Regions from separate parts of the Flavobacterium sp. FlaQc-57 genome, predicted to be linked through region 1. Evidence: riboswitches for the same ligand, from Rfam matches in the RefSeq annotation. Region 1 holds a riboswitch; the other holds the start of a gene.
What was found. Region 1 has a riboswitch for cobalamin ahead of ACHRVZ_RS15085 (TonB-dependent receptor plug domain-containing protein). Riboswitches for the same ligand answer to the same signal wherever they lie in the genome.
Positions count from the first base shown of each region.

Region 1 (7,781 bases):
CTCAAAACAATTTTATCAAATAGCTCTTTTGCTTTATCTTCTTTGCCAAATAAAGCTCCATAAAGCTTAATCCATTCTGCTTTTCCTAGTGGAGATTGTTCCATCCAATCGGCTTGAATCAAAACACTTAATCCGCTTTTCTTTAAATTATCTAACGCAGGGTTATTATTATCTACTCCAAATGTCACAATTAAATCTGGCGATAATTCTATAAGCTGTTCAATGTTTAATTTTTCATTCTCCCCTACATTTTTTACAGAACCTTTATCTATTAAAGCTCTGGTTTTTTCTGAAGAAATATAATCGGTATGAGGAAAACCAACTAATTTATTTTCAACTTCCAACATTTCTAAAAACGGAATATTTGTAGTCGAAGTCACAACAATAGATTCTAAGGGAACTTTTATTGTAGTATATGATTTTAGGCTATCCGGAACTTTGGCATCTTTTTCTTTTAAGACGTAGGTGAATTTTGCATTGGCATTTGGCCACGGTTCTGTAACTGTTACAATTGAGTACCCTTCTTGTTTTACAATAGAAAGTCCTGAAGCGTATTCGATACTGTTTTTGGCAATTTCAGATTTTCCGACAACTGTAGTTTCATTTTTTTTACATCCGACAAGAAGAAAAAAAGGTAAAATAAAAATCAATTTAGGTAGTAAATGTCTCATATATAGGTTCTATAGTTTTTTAAAGGAAATTCGTTTCGTTTATCTTAATTATGGCATATAATTTGAATCTTTTAAAATTCAAATTTACATTTTCATTAATCGCAAAGGTAACGCAATTTCTATTTTTTTTGTCTACCTTTATTCTTACAAAACACAACAAATACCATATTTGCCCCATGAATACCCTAAAAACAAAAAACTGCTCGAGTTGTGAATCTTCATTTAGTTGTGGAGATATTTCCGAAGAAAGCAAATGTTGGTGTAATGACTTCCCTCCTATTTTTAACATGTCAGAAGGAGGAGATTGTCTTTGTCCAGTTTGCTTTAAGGAAGCTTGCGAAGATAAAATTGACGCTTATGTTGAAACACTTACTCCACAAAGAGCACTAAAAAACAAAGCAATATCTTTGCCCAAACAAGAAAAATTAATAGAAGGAATTGACTATTATATTGAAAACGGAAATTACGTTTTTAAACCCTGGTTTCACCTTAAACGAGGAACTTGCTGCGGAAATGATTGTCGTCATTGTCCGTATTAATAATTATGAATTATAAATTGTTAGTTGTTAATTATGAAAAATAACATTGTAAAAAATAAGACTTTCAATTTTGCTATTCGAATTGTCAAACTATATCAATATTTATGTACTGAGAAAAAAGAATTCACTCTTTCTAAACAACTTTTAAGATCTGGAACAAGTATTGGCGCAATGGCGCGTGAGGCAGAACATGCCGAAAGCAAAAATGACTTCATCCACAAATTTGCAATTGCTCAAAAAGAAGCCAATGAAACAGTTTATTGGTTAGAATTATTAAAAGCTACTGATTATTTAAATGAAAAAGAGTTTGAAAATATTTCCAATGATGCAATTGAAATATTAAAACTAATAACCAGCATCATTAAAACCACTAAAAATCAAATCAACAATAAACAACCTCTTCTTAAAATTAACAACTAACAATTTATAATTAACAATTAACATGATTTACTTAATTACCGGAGGCGAGCGTTCAGGAAAAAGCAGTTATGCTCAAAATCTGGCTTTAGAACTTTCAGATTCTCCAATTTATGTAGCAACTGCCAGAAAATGGGATTCCGATTTTCAGAATAGAATTGACCGCCACCAACTCGAACGCGATGAACGCTGGACAAATATTGAAGAAGAAAAACATTTAAGTAATATTGATTTTTCGGGAAAAGTAGCTTTGATTGACTGTGTAACACTTTGGCTGACTAACTTTTTTGTTGATACAAAAAATGACGTTTCTTTAAGTTTAGAAGAGGCAAAAAAAGAATTTCTATCAATTGCCAATCAAGAAAATGCAACATTGATAATTGTTACCAATGAAATTGGAATGGGTGTTCATGCCGAAACTCATATTGGAAGAAAATTTACTGAATTGCAAGGCTGGATGAATCAGTTTTTGGCATCGAAAGCAGATGAAGTGGTTTTGATGATTTCTGGAATTCCGGTTAAAATAAAAGGGTAGCAATTGCAAAAATCAATTGCAAGACCAAAAAACCATAAGAAGGAAATTCTACTATTTAAATTCTAAATTCCAATAACGTGAAGTATCTTTACATAAATCTTCAATATTGTAATTGATTTTTGTAACTGACATTGAAACTTATGAGCCATTTAGACGATATTTTAAAATCCCGACGCGACACTCGACATTTTACAACTGATAAAGTTCCTGATGAAGTAATCCAAAAAGCATTGCAAGCGGGACATTGGGCACCTTCGGTTGGACTTACAGATGCCACGAGATATTATATCATTAAATCTGAAGAGGTTAAAAAGGCTGTAAAAGATCTATTTTTAGATTACAATAAAAAAGCGGAGGAACTAACTGATAATCCGGAACAAAAGGAGCGTTATAAATCTTTGAAATTGGAAGCGATTGAAGAAGCTCCAATTGGACTTATTATTGCTTACGACCGATCTGTTCTCAACCAATTTACGATTGGAACTGTAGGAAGTAACGAAGCCGTAAAATTTAGTTCAGTTTGTGCTGCACAAAATATCTGGCTTTCGCTTACTGAACAAGGTTACGGAATGGGCTGGGTTTCGATCTTGAATTATTATCAATTTAAAAAAATACTTGATTTACCTGAAAACATTGAGCCTTTGGGTTATTTTTGCATCGGAAAACCAGCAACAAATTATGACAATCAGCCAATGTTGCAACAGCTGAATTGGAAACAAAAATCGGAAACTCCTGATTGCAAAGAGATAAAAAATATATCTGAGAATCCTATTTCAGACTTTCCTAAAAAATCTCAAAATAGAGAAATAACGAAAAGTGATTTCAATACTCTTTTACAAGAAAAAATTGATTCTAAAACCAAACCTATTGGCGCTTTAGGAACTTTAGAAACATTGGCGTTTCAGATCGCAACGATTTTTGAAACTTTAAATCCAAAAATAATAAATCCAAATATTGTCGTTTTTGCAGCTGACCACGGAATTGCAAATCACGGCGTAAGTGCCTACCCGCAAGATGTTACGCGACAAATGGTTGGTAATTTTCTTGATGGTGGCGCGGCAATCAATGTTTTTTGCAAACAAAATAACATAGAATTATCTATTGTTGACGCAGGTGTCAATTATGATTTTCCAACAAATGCTAAATTAATTAATGCAAAAATTGCCAAAGGAACGCAATCATTTTTGCATATTCCTGCAATGAGCGAAACTGAACTGCAATTGTGTTTTGAAAAAGGAAAATTGATTGTTGAAGAAATTGCCAAAACAGGTTCAAACTGTATTGGATTTGGCGAAATGGGAATCGGCAATACCTCAACAGCATCTGTTTTAATGAGTCTTTTTACTGGTTTACCAATTGAAGAATGTGTAGGGAAAGGAACCGGAGTTGAAAACAATAAATTACTCGAAAAACAAAACTTACTTAAAAAAGCTATCGAAAACTATTCTGGTCCAGCCGAATTAAAAGAACAACTTGCCTATTTTGGAGGTTTCGAAATTATACAAATGGCAAGCGGAATGCTAACTGCTTTTGAAAATAAAATGATTATTTTGATTGACGGTTTTATTTGCAGTGTCGCATTTTTAATTGCTTCAAAAATAAATCCCGATATTATAAAAAATACTGTTTTTTGTCATTGTTCTGCTGAACAAGCACATCAAAAACTACTTGATTATTTACATGCAAAACCAATTTTAAATTTAGATTTACGCCTGGGCGAAGGAACGGGCTGCGCAATAGCATTTCCAATTTTGAAATCAGCTGAAGTTTTTTTGAATGATATGGCTAGTTTTGAAAGTGCGGGAATTAGCAGGAAGTAAAAGCTCTGTTTGTCATTAAAAAAGCAAGTTTTTTTCGCAATCTGTATCATTTCGACGAAGGAGAAATCACATTAGAAACTCCGCACAAATGGTCGCCAATCTTTATCGAATTACGGGTCTAATTTCTCCTTCGTCGAAATGACAAAACAAATAAATTTTATATCAAAATCAATGAAAAAAGAACTACATATCTTCTTCACTTCTTTAATGTTTTATACTAGAATTCCTTGCCCAAAAAACATTGATCATCATCCTGATTATTTAAATAAGGCAACACGTTATTTTCCTTTAATTGGGTGGATTGTTGGAAGCATTTCTTTTTTTGCATTCTATCTTTTTTCTCTTTTTCTATCCACAGAAATAGCGGTAATTTTTGCCCTTGTTATTTCTGTTCTTACAACCGGAGCTTTTCACGAAGATGGTTTTGCAGATGTTTGTGATGGTTTTGGCGGTGGATGGACTAAAGAAAAAATCCTGATCATTATGAAAGACAGTGCCATTGGCGCTTACGGAGCAATTGGTATTGTTTTATTATTTTTACTGAAATTTAAATTACTATCTGAATCGATTTTGATTTTTAAGATGGATACTTCTATTTCAATTCTTCAAGTTTTCCTTTTATTTATCTCTGCACATGCTTTGAGCCGATTGGCAGCAATTTCGATAATTTTTACACATGAATATTCCAGAGATGATGCTACAAGCAAAAGTAAACCTATAGCAAAAAATCACACCTGGAAAGAGATTTTAGGTTCATTTTCTTTCGGATTAATTCCATTATTTGTTTTCTCTTATTTTCATTATCAGTTTCTTTTTGCAATTGTTCCGGTTTTTATTACGCGTTATTTTTTAGCTCGATATTTTCAAAAATGGATCGATGGTTACACAGGTGATTGTTTGGGTGCAACACAGCAAGTTTGCGAAGTAGTTTATTATTTAAGCATTCTTTTTATATGGAAATTTATCTAGTACGCCATACTGAGACCATTTGCGAAAAAGGCATTTGCTATGGACAATCTGATGTAGGGTTAATGCAGCCCTTTGAAAGTATTTTTGAAAACATCATCTCGCAATTACCCTCAGAAATAGTACTTTTTTCCAGTCCGTTAAAACGTTGTGTTATTCTGGCAGATTATATTCAAAATAAAACCAACACCGTATCATTCGAAAAAGACGATCGATTAATGGAAATGGATTTTGGTGATTGGGAAATGAAAAACTGGAATGATATTCCTCCCGAACAACTTAATCCGTGGATGGAAGACTTTGTCAATATTACTGTTTCAAACGGTGAATCTTTTGTAAAATTACATGAAAGAGTTGGAGGTTTCTTATCTGATATCATTTCTAAAAACACAACAAAACCAATTGTTGTCGTTGCTCACGCCGGAGTAATAAGAAGTATATTATGTCATCACACTTCATTACCACTAAAAGATGCCTTTAACAATAAAGTAGATTTTGGACAAGTCATCAAAATTGAGGCTTAAAGACGTTTTTGTTTAGAATTTGATTTAAAAAGCAAAACATATTTGAAAATTCGACAATTTTAACTTTATCTTTGCACGAAATTAAGGTTGTGTTATAATTATAAAAAAACACATTAAAAGGGAATCAAGTAGAATTAAAAATCTTGAGCTGTACCCGCAACTGTAAGCTTTGTTCTGAAAAGAATGCTTGTTGTTATCTACAAAACCACTGCTCGCCCCGGCGAATGGGAAGGTAAACAACAAGACGCAAGCCAGGAGACCTGCCTTTGTAACTAATATCGAGCTCTCGGGAAAAAGAGTGTAGAAATTATGACTTTAAATAAACGTTTTGCTTTTTTCTTATTGCTATTGTGCCAGATTATTTCGGCGCAGAATGACTCTATTAATAAACTTAAAGAAGTTGTAGTTTCAGATGCCAATCTTAAGAAATACTCCAACTCTCAATCGGTTCTAAAACTTAATGATTCTGTTATTAATAAGAATGAGGCTCTACTTACTGATTTATTAAACTTCAATTCTACTATTTATTTTAAGGAATATGGACGCGGAATGCTTTCGACAGTTGCTTTTAGAGGCACAACCGCATCGCAAACAGCTGTAATCTGGAACGGAATCAATATTAATTCGCAAATGAACGGAAGTACTGATTTTAATACGATTTCAGGTTCTGATTATAATTCGATTAGTGTAAAAGCCGGTGGAGGAAGTGTACTTTACGGAAGTGGTGCAGTTGGCGGAACTGTGCACCTTAATAATGATTTAGGTTTTTATAAAAGATTCGAAAACAATTTAAAATTAGATTATGGCAGCTTCAATACTATCGGAATCAATTATAAAACTAATATTTCGAACGAGAAATGGAGTGCGCAAATTGGTTTTTCTAAAAACAGTTCGACTAATGATTATAAGTATTTAAACCAATACAATTGGAAAGGTGAACAACGCTGGAACCAAAACGGACAATATGACGTCATTACAATGAGCGCGAATGTTGGTTACAAATTCAATGCAAAGAATAGCCTGAAATTATACAGTCAAACTTCAAATACTGATCGAAATACGTCTTTATTATCAGAATCGGAAACTAAAACACGATATGTAAATGGCTTTAACCGAAACTTATTAGAATACGATGGCGATTTTGGCAAATTTACCACCAATTTAAAAGCGGCTTATATATTCGAAAACTACCAATATTACCCTAATAACGCTATTAATTTTTTCACCTACGGAAAGACGGAAAGCATGATTACAAAAGCAGATTTAGGCTATCAGCTTTCTAAATCGACACAAGTAAATGCAATTCTGGACTACAACAGAACTAAAGGTTACGGAAGTGGTTTTGGTGATCATATTAGAGAAATTAGCTCTGCTGCTTTATTAGTAAAACAAGATCTTTCAGCAGATTGGAAAAATGAATTTGGTATCCGAAAAGAGTTTACAGATAATTACGAATCCCCTGTTTTATTCTCACTGGGATCTTCTTATCAATTTAGCAAATTGTACAATTTAAAATTGAATCTGTCCCGAAATTTCAGAATTCCAACTTTTAATGATTTGTATTGGGAAGAAGGTGGAAATCCGGACTTAAAACCCGAAAGTTCTTATCAGGCAGAAATTGGTAACGTTTTTACTTTTAAAAACATTTCGCTTACACAGACCTTTTATTACATGAAAATAAAAGATCTATTGCAATGGGTTCCTGGGAATAACGGAATTTGGTCGCCAAAAAACACAGATAACGTTAATAGCTACGGTGCAGAAACTTTACTAAGCTGGAAAAAACATTTTGGTAAAAACTACTTTGCTGCAAATGCCACTTACGCCTACACCATTTCTAAAGATGAAGAAACTGAAAAACAGCTCTTTTTTGTACCCTTTCACAAAGCAACGGCATCTGTTTCTTATTCTAGAAATAACATTTCTGCTTATTATCAATTTATGTATAATGGTTTTGTTTACACCACAGGCGATAATAATCCAAAAGACATTGTAAATGATTATAACGTTTCGAACATCGGAATCGATTATGATTTTAAATTTCTCGATTCTTTCAAACTTGGATTCCAGGTATTAAACCTGTTTAACAAAGCGTATGAAAGTCTGGAGTACAGACCTATGCCGGGTCGCAATTTTAATATGTATTTAACCTTAAAATTTTAATATAATGAAGTTTAGCAAATTATTTTTAATAGCACTTAGCGCCTCGTTATTTGTTTCTTGTTCAAATGATGATAACGACGATGCTCCAAAAGGAGTTTATGATAATGGTTTCTTTGTTCTGAATGAAGGAACTACACAAGGTTCTG
Region 1 covers NZ_JBIPDA010000004.1:367,674-375,454, reverse strand. The annotation lists gene ACHRVZ_RS15120 (ABC transporter substrate-binding protein) at 1-671, opposite strand, end outside; gene ACHRVZ_RS15115 (DUF5522 domain-containing protein) at 848-1,210, shown strand; gene ACHRVZ_RS15110 (four helix bundle protein) at 1,244-1,630, shown strand; gene cobU (bifunctional adenosylcobinamide kinase/adenosylcobinamide-phosphate guanylyltransferase) at 1,653-2,162, shown strand; gene cobT (nicotinate-nucleotide--dimethylbenzimidazole phosphoribosyltransferase) at 2,303-3,982, shown strand; gene ACHRVZ_RS15095 (adenosylcobinamide-GDP ribazoletransferase) at 4,154-4,951, shown strand; gene cobC (alpha-ribazole phosphatase) at 4,936-5,472, shown strand; cobalamin riboswitch at 5,540-5,755, shown strand; gene ACHRVZ_RS15085 (TonB-dependent receptor plug domain-containing protein) at 5,782-7,635, shown strand; gene ACHRVZ_RS15080 (YncE family protein) at 7,640-7,781, shown strand, end outside.

Region 2 (7,781 bases), on a different contig from region 1:
ATTTTAACCATCAGTCATTAAAAACTCAAAATTATGTAGACCGTGTAATTAAACAATGGATTGAAGAATATAAAATCGATGGTTTTCGTTGGGATTTAACAAAAGGATTTACTCAGGCTTGTACTGCGGCTGATCAAAATTGTACCAACGCTTATCAACAAGACAGAGTTGATGTTTTGAAAAAATATGCTGATTATTCATGGAGTTTAGATCCGACGCATTACACCATTTTTGAGCATTTAGGAACCGATGCCGAAGAGAAAGAATGGGCAAATTATCGCGTTAGTGACCCAATAAGTAAAGGAATAATGATGTGGGGAAAAATGACAGATCAATACAGTCAACTAGCAATGGGATATGCCACAAATACTGATATTTCGAGAATGGCAAGTTCTAGTCATGGTTTTGTCGCAAATCGTTTAATGGGTTATGCCGAAAGTCATGACGAAGAAAGAGTAATGTATAAAAGCGTACAATTTGGAGCTTCAAACGGCTCATACGACGTGAAAAATTTAAATACAGCATTGTCGAGAATGCCGGCACTTGGAGCAGTTTCATTATTGGTACCAGGCCCTAAAATGATTTGGCATTTTGGAGATTTAGGTTGGGAGAGTTCTATTTTTACTTGTAATAATAATACCGTAAATACAGATGTTGACGCTACATCCGGAGATTGTAAATTAGATACCAAACCACAGCCTCAATGGGTAAATAATTGGTTAGGAAATTCAAATCGAGGTAAAATTTATAACGATTGGGCAAAAATGATTACACTTAAAACAACAGAACCTGTTTTTTTAGGAACTCCAACAATCGCAAGTGCCAGTTCACTATCAGTGAATATAAAAATAACGAATGCTAATTTATCTTCCGCACAATTAAAAGATGTTTTAATCGTGGCGAATTTTGATACAACAGCGAAAAATGTTCCAACAGGTTTTCAATACACAGGAACATGGTATAATTTAATGGACAATAGTACTATTAATGTGACTGATGTAAATGCGACTATAAATATACCAGCTGGTGAGTATCGAATTTACGGTAATAAAGTAGCCAATTTAGCAATAGAAGATTTTGAAAAAGGTAATACTATCAGTTTGTATCCAAATCCGGTTTCAAATTATTTTACGCTGAACATTACAACAAATAAAGTTCAGATTTATGCAGTTTCAGGTCAGTTGGTAAAGAGTTTCAGCACAAACGGAAATGCAGATTTTCAGTTTAATGTAAGTGATCTAAAAACAGGCTTATACCTTGTAAAAGCTCTTGATGAAAATGGAAAAAATCAAGTAATGAAACTTATTAAAAAATAAAATTTATAGGTATTCTGTAGATTAAAAATTAGGTTTGGTTAGTAATGCAAAAGGGCTGCTCTATGAAGATAGACAGCCCTTTTCTATTTCTTTACTCCTGAGCGTTTATTATTTCTTCTCGTTGTATTCTCCAATTACAGCAAAATAACCAAAAGTTCCAAGTCCTAAAACAATTAGAGGAGTAAGAATAAAAAGGATAATTATGCCAAAGACTAAATCATCTTGTTTGTCTGAAAGTAGTTTTGGTAAGCCAAATTCAAACACGCAAAAATAAGCCGCTGCAACTGCCAGAATAATCCATAAAACACCCAAAATTTGTTTGATCGCATTCATAGTTAGTAGTATTAAAGGTGGTTAGTTTTATTTTTATTGTCAATATAAATCATTCCAATTACAAAGCAAACAGAGGCAATAATAATAGGGTACCAAAGTCCGTCAAGGTAAAAATCAGGTTTTCCTGAATCCTTGGCATGCGTTACAAAATAAGTTGAAATGGCAGGAAGTAAGCCACCAAAAATGCCATTACCAACGTGATACGGGAGAGACATTGAAGTGTATCTAATTTTCGTTGGAAACATTTCTACTAAAAAAGCAGCAATTGGACCGTATACCATAGTTACAAATAGAACCTGAATAAAAACCAGGAAAATCAATGTCCACTCATCGCTGGAATTAATGGTAATGGAAATATGACTTTGAGGTTCCTTTTTATCGTTAAAAGTTGTTTTCTTCTCCACGTACGAAGTTTCGTCAGTATAGGTTTTTGAAATTGTGGTAATTAAATCATTATTTTTAGTAGTTTCAGTATTTTGAAGTCTTTTTTCTACAATTTCAGTCTTATAGTTTACATCAGTAGTCGTGTACATCATTTTATAAATAGGTCTATAAAATAAAATAGCAAGAAGCATTCCGCCCATCATAATGTATTTTCGGCCTACTTTATCACTTAGCCATCCAAAGAAAATAAAAAACGGAGTACCCAATAATAAAGCAATTCCCAATAAACTATCAACCTGTGAAGAATCAATATTCATCACCGTTTTCATGAAACTCATGGCGTAAAACTGGCCAGTATACCAAACAACACCTTGTCCCATTGTTGCTCCAAATAAAGCAAGTAGAACAAATTTTAAGTTATATCTGTTTCCAAAGCTTTCTTTTAGCGGGTTTGTACTCGTAGTTCCTTCCTTTTTGGCCTTGGCAAATTCAGGAGATTCATCCATGTTTTTACGTATCAAATACGAAACACCAACCATTACAATAGACACCCAAAACGGAACACGCCATCCCCAAGTATCAAAATCTTCTGCAGAGAGTACATTTTTTGTGGCTAGGATCACCATTAATGAAATGAAAAGGCCGACCGTTGCAGTAGTCTGAATCCAGGATGTCCAATATCCTTTTTGTCCCGCGGGAGCGTGTTCAGCAACATAAGTGGCCGCTCCGCCATATTCTCCTCCAAGAGCAAGCCCTTGTAATAAACGTAAAATTAGAACCAATAAAGGAGCTAAAAAACCAATAGTCTCATAACTCGGAATACAGCCAATTAAAAAAGTAGAACCTCCCATTAATAATAAAGTAGCCATAAAAGTATATTTACGACCAATAATATCGCCAAGTCTCCCAAAGAATAGCGCTCCAAAAGGGCGAACTACAAATCCTGCCGCAAAAGTGGCTAAAGTCGATAAAAATGCTGCCGTTGGATTATCGCTTGGAAAGAATTTAGTTGAAATTACAACAGCTAAACTTCCAAAAATATAGAAATCATACCATTCAATCATTGTCCCCATTGATGAGGCCGAAATTACTTTCCAAATGCCTTTTGTAGAAGTTTTGCTCATAAAGCGCTATGTGTTTTTGATAATAAATAAAATTATTAATTATGATTTTACGAATATAGAAGATATTTTTTTATTTAGTTAATACTTTTTTAACAAAAAGAACTTATTTATTGACATCTTTTTAATGTAAAAAGAAGCATCGAAATAATTCAAATTAATACATAAAAAGTGATGGAATAATGAGGCTTGATAATTAGTAAGAGCTCATTTATTTTCTTTAAAAAGAAAACTGTAGATTTGCGCCTCGAATTTAAATCGGAAAATGGTTGTCATATTGATAAGATATTGACATTAAAAGGGAATTTGGTGTAACTCCAAAACTGTCCCGCAGCTGTAAGCTCATTAACTGAAACCCTTTAATACGTCACTTTTCATTTTGAAAGGGAAGGCTGGGTGTAGGGAGCAAGTCAGAAGACCTGCCATTTTTATAGTAATAATATAGCTTTCGGGGATTGAAGCTTGAATTAAGAATAATACTAATCGCTTTCCGTGATTATGTATTGTTTGGTTATTCTATTCTCGTAAGTCAAAACTGAATTTATGAGAATCTTTTTTCCTCAAATATTATATCGTAAAAGTAATTTCCTTTCAGAAGTTTTTCTGTTCGATACCTTCATTTTTTCCAAAAAAAATCATTAAAACTTATCGATTTGCAAGATGTTTTGCTTTTAACGAAAGCAGGCAAGCTGCTTTGTAAAACTTTTTTGTTACAGTCGATTTAAAAAATTAAGTACTATAATTTTAAATATTTAACAATGAAAAACCATTTTTTTTCCAGACCATTAATCGCAATTGCTTCTTTGATGTTGCTAACAGTTTCATGTAATAGTGATGACGATTTTACGGCGCCTCCGGTAATAAAAGGAGAGCAGCAATTAAAAGATACTTTGACGATTGGAAAAACAGTACAATTAAGTTCAAAATTAGCAGACAGAAAAAATGTTGTTTTTGAATGGGCAGTTAACGGAAGTGTTGTAGGATCTGATTCTACTTATACTTTTAAGCCAGAAACGAGAGGCGATTTTAAAATAACAATGACAGCCAAAAACGATGGAGGAAAGGTTTCTCTAACATATGATATCCACACTTTAGGAGCTTATGAAAATGGTTTCTTTATGATCAATGAAGGATGGTTTGGACACGGAACAGGAACAGTTGGATTCTACAGATATGATACAAAAGCAATAGAAGACAGCGTTTTTGTAAAAGTAAATCCCGATAAAAATTTAAAACCGGAATCATCTACATTAGAGTTTGGAACAATTTTTAATAAAAAACTATTTTTAGTTTCTAAAGTTGGCGGACCTGTTGTGGTGGCAGATGCTTATTCACTTAAAGAAGAAAAAAGAATTCCTGCTCAAGGCGGAAACGACTGGCGTGCAGTAGTGGGTATTGATGAGAATCAGGCATTATTAACTTCGGGAAAAGGAATTTTTAAGCTTAACCTTAACACAATGGAATTGAATGGACAAATTGAAGGTGTTACAGGTCAGGTTGGAGATATTGTAAAAGCTAATGGTTACATTTTCGCGTTGTCTTCTTCAAAAGGTGTTATTGTTATTAATGCTTCAACGTTGGTGGTTGAAAAAACTATTCCAAGTATGGTTTTAGGATTTGCTGTAACCGATGATAAAAAAGTGTGGGCAGCAGGAGGTAAAAAACTGATAAGCATAGATTCAAATACACTTGAAGTAAAAGAAATTGCAATAGCATTTCAAGCCTATGGAAGTTGGGGAGCTTGGCATCCAGGGTCTATTGTAGCGGCCAAAAACAATGTTTTTATTGCTAAAAATGGAAGTTTTAGCGGTGGTAAAGAAATTTATAAATACAATGGAGATGTAGCTTCATTGGCAACACCTTTTGTTACATTAACACAATCCAATATATTATACGGTGCAGGAATTGGTTACGATCGAAAGAAAAATTCTTTGGTGGTAAATACAGTTAATGAGGGATTTGGAACAAATTTCGCAATCAATAATCTTTATTTGTTTAATGCTGACTCAGGTGTTAAGAAGGAAACAGTAAGTTATTCTGGATATTATTTCCCTGCAGTTTCTGTATTTCATCAATAGCTTATTTTAACCGAAAAGGACGCTAAGATTTACGCAAAGGTTCGCAAAGTTTAATTTAAAGCTTTGCGAACCTTTTTGATTATGTTGTAAATGTTTTTAGTATTTTAAATCATTGAAGTGCAATTTATTGTCAAGCATCCAAGTGTTTCATGCTTAAAATCGCGAGCTATAATTTGAAGATAGCTAAATATATAAAAATTGAAACTTGTGAACCTTTGCGTAAATCTTAGCGCTCTTTGCGGTTAAATTTTCACGAAAATATTAAAAACAAAAAACCCGAATATTTCTATTCGGGTTTTAACGGTGGTGCCTCCAGTCCCGAGGCTTCGGGAGAACCAGGAACACATTTGGATTTTCGTTTAGACAGAATATCTTTTAGTATTGATGGATCTGCGATTATTTTGTTGTTGAAAATTTTACTTTTCATTCTTTTAATGAAACTTTCAAGGTATATAGCTTCATCTTTATCCTGACAACTAAAAGTTAGTACCACTTCCCAATCATTGGCTATTTTTGTAAAAGAATTGGAATAGAAATGATTTTGATGTTTTGAAATTCTTTGATCTATATTGCTTGTTTCTCCAATATAGAATTTTTTAGTTGAACTCGAATAAAGTATATATAAGTAATGCATTTTAAAGAGAAATGTTAAAAACAAAAAACCCGAATATTTCTATTCGGGTTTTAACGGTGGTGCCTCCAGGGATCGAACCAGGGACACATGGATTTTCAGTCCATTGCTCTACCATCTGAGCTAAGGCACCGTGCTGATTGCGGGTGCAAATATAGGATCATTTTTCATTTATCCAAAACATTTTTTTAAAAAAATCAATTCGTATCTTCGCAAATGTAAAAAACAAACTATGATTTTAACGGTTGATGTTGGTAATACTCGAATTAAAGCTGCTGTTTTTGAGGGGAGTACTATTCTTGAAAAGTTTATTTTTGAGAAAAATGATCTCGAAAAAAAAATTAAAAAAATTTTAGAAAAGTTTCAAAGTTGTTCTGATTTGGTCGTGGCATCGGTAGGAAATATTGAAAAACAATCTTTTTTAGATTTCGAAAATCAACTTAAAGTCCATTTTTTGACACATGAAGATGCTTTCCCCTTTATAAATAAATATGCGACTCCAAAAACTTTAGGAATTGACAGAATGGTTTTGGCGGCAGGAGCTACGCTGCAATTTCCAAAACAAAACAGATTAGTGATTGATGCCGGAACTTGTATAACCTACGATTTTATCGACGAAAATGATAATTATTTGGGCGGAGCAATTTCTCCGGGACTCAGATTGCGATATGAAGCTTTACATAACTACACGGCCAAGTTGCCTTTACTGACATTCGAAGAACCGGAATTATATATAGGAAACTCAACAAAACAGGCGATTCATTCTGGAGTTGTTAATGGGTTCGTCTATGAGATTGACGGTTTTATCGATGAATATCGGAGAAACTTTTCAAATTTTATAATAATTTTAACGGGTGGAGATGCAGATTTTTTGGCTAAACGATTAAAAAATACCATATTTGCCAATTCAAATTTCCTTTTGGAGAGTTTGAGCCAAACATTTCAATATAAAATCGACAATGATTAAAAAAATTATAGTAAGCGCTTGTTTGCTTATCTCGTTCGTTTCATTCGCTCAGCAAGGTACCGCTTCGCCTTATTCTTTTTTTGGAATTGGTGATGTGAGATTTAAAGGAACTCTTGAAAACAGGTCTATGGCCGGAGTTTCAGTTGAGCAGGATAGTATTCACTTGAATATTGAAAATCCATCAAGTTATGCTAGTTTGAGACAAACAACTTTTACTGTTGGAGGATCTTTTGGTTCATCTAAATTTAAAACAGATACTCAGACTGAAAAAGCCCAACGTGCTACTTTCGATTATTTGGCATTAGGAATTCCGATGGGAAAATTTGGTGCAGCGTTTGGTTTAGTTCCGGTAACTTCAGTTGGATACAAAATTCGAAATGATAATACAGCTACCGAAGGTGCAACAAGCTCACAGCTTGAAGGAAAAGGTGGTGTGAATAAAGTGTTTTTTGGTTTAGGATATAAAATTAGACCAAATTGGAATATTGGTGCAGACGCACAATATAATTTTGGGAAAATTACAACAACAAGTTTAGAGCTTGTTTCAGGAGTTCAAAATGCAACAACAGAAACAAATACTTCAGAGTTGTCAGGAGTTAGTTTTAATATTGGTACAATGTATCAAACAAAAATTGATAAGAAGTTGACATTGTTTACTAGTTTGAATTATACATTTGCTAGTACATTAAGTTCACACAACTCAAGAGTTATTGCAGTTACTACAGATCCGGACCCTTATGTAGTTCCTTCAACAGATTCAGATTTAAAATTACCAAACAAAGTTACATTTGGTGCAGGTATTGGTCAGCCAAGAAAATGGTTAGTTGGTACTACGATGTCATTTCAAGGTAATGGACAACTTGCAAATTACTACAATTCAGCAGATAATGTTCGTTACGAAAAATATCAAAAATATGCAGTAGGAGGATATTATGTTCCAAATTATGCATC
Region 2 covers NZ_JBIPDA010000002.1:932,005-939,785, forward strand. The annotation lists gene ACHRVZ_RS10000 (alpha-amylase family glycosyl hydrolase) at 1-1,316, shown strand, start outside; gene ACHRVZ_RS10005 (DUF6814 family protein) at 1,425-1,649, opposite strand; gene ACHRVZ_RS10010 (MFS transporter) at 1,661-3,157, opposite strand; cobalamin riboswitch at 3,404-3,596, shown strand; gene ACHRVZ_RS10015 (DUF5074 domain-containing protein) at 3,913-5,232, shown strand; gene ACHRVZ_RS10020 (GIY-YIG nuclease family protein) at 5,519-5,866, opposite strand; tRNA gene ACHRVZ_RS10025 (tRNA-Phe) at 5,924-5,996, opposite strand; gene ACHRVZ_RS10030 (type III pantothenate kinase) at 6,096-6,830, shown strand; gene ACHRVZ_RS10035 (hypothetical protein) at 6,823-7,781, shown strand, end outside.
Region 2: another riboswitch for cobalamin. It lies ahead of ACHRVZ_RS10015 (DUF5074 domain-containing protein); the one in region 1 lies ahead of ACHRVZ_RS15085 (TonB-dependent receptor plug domain-containing protein).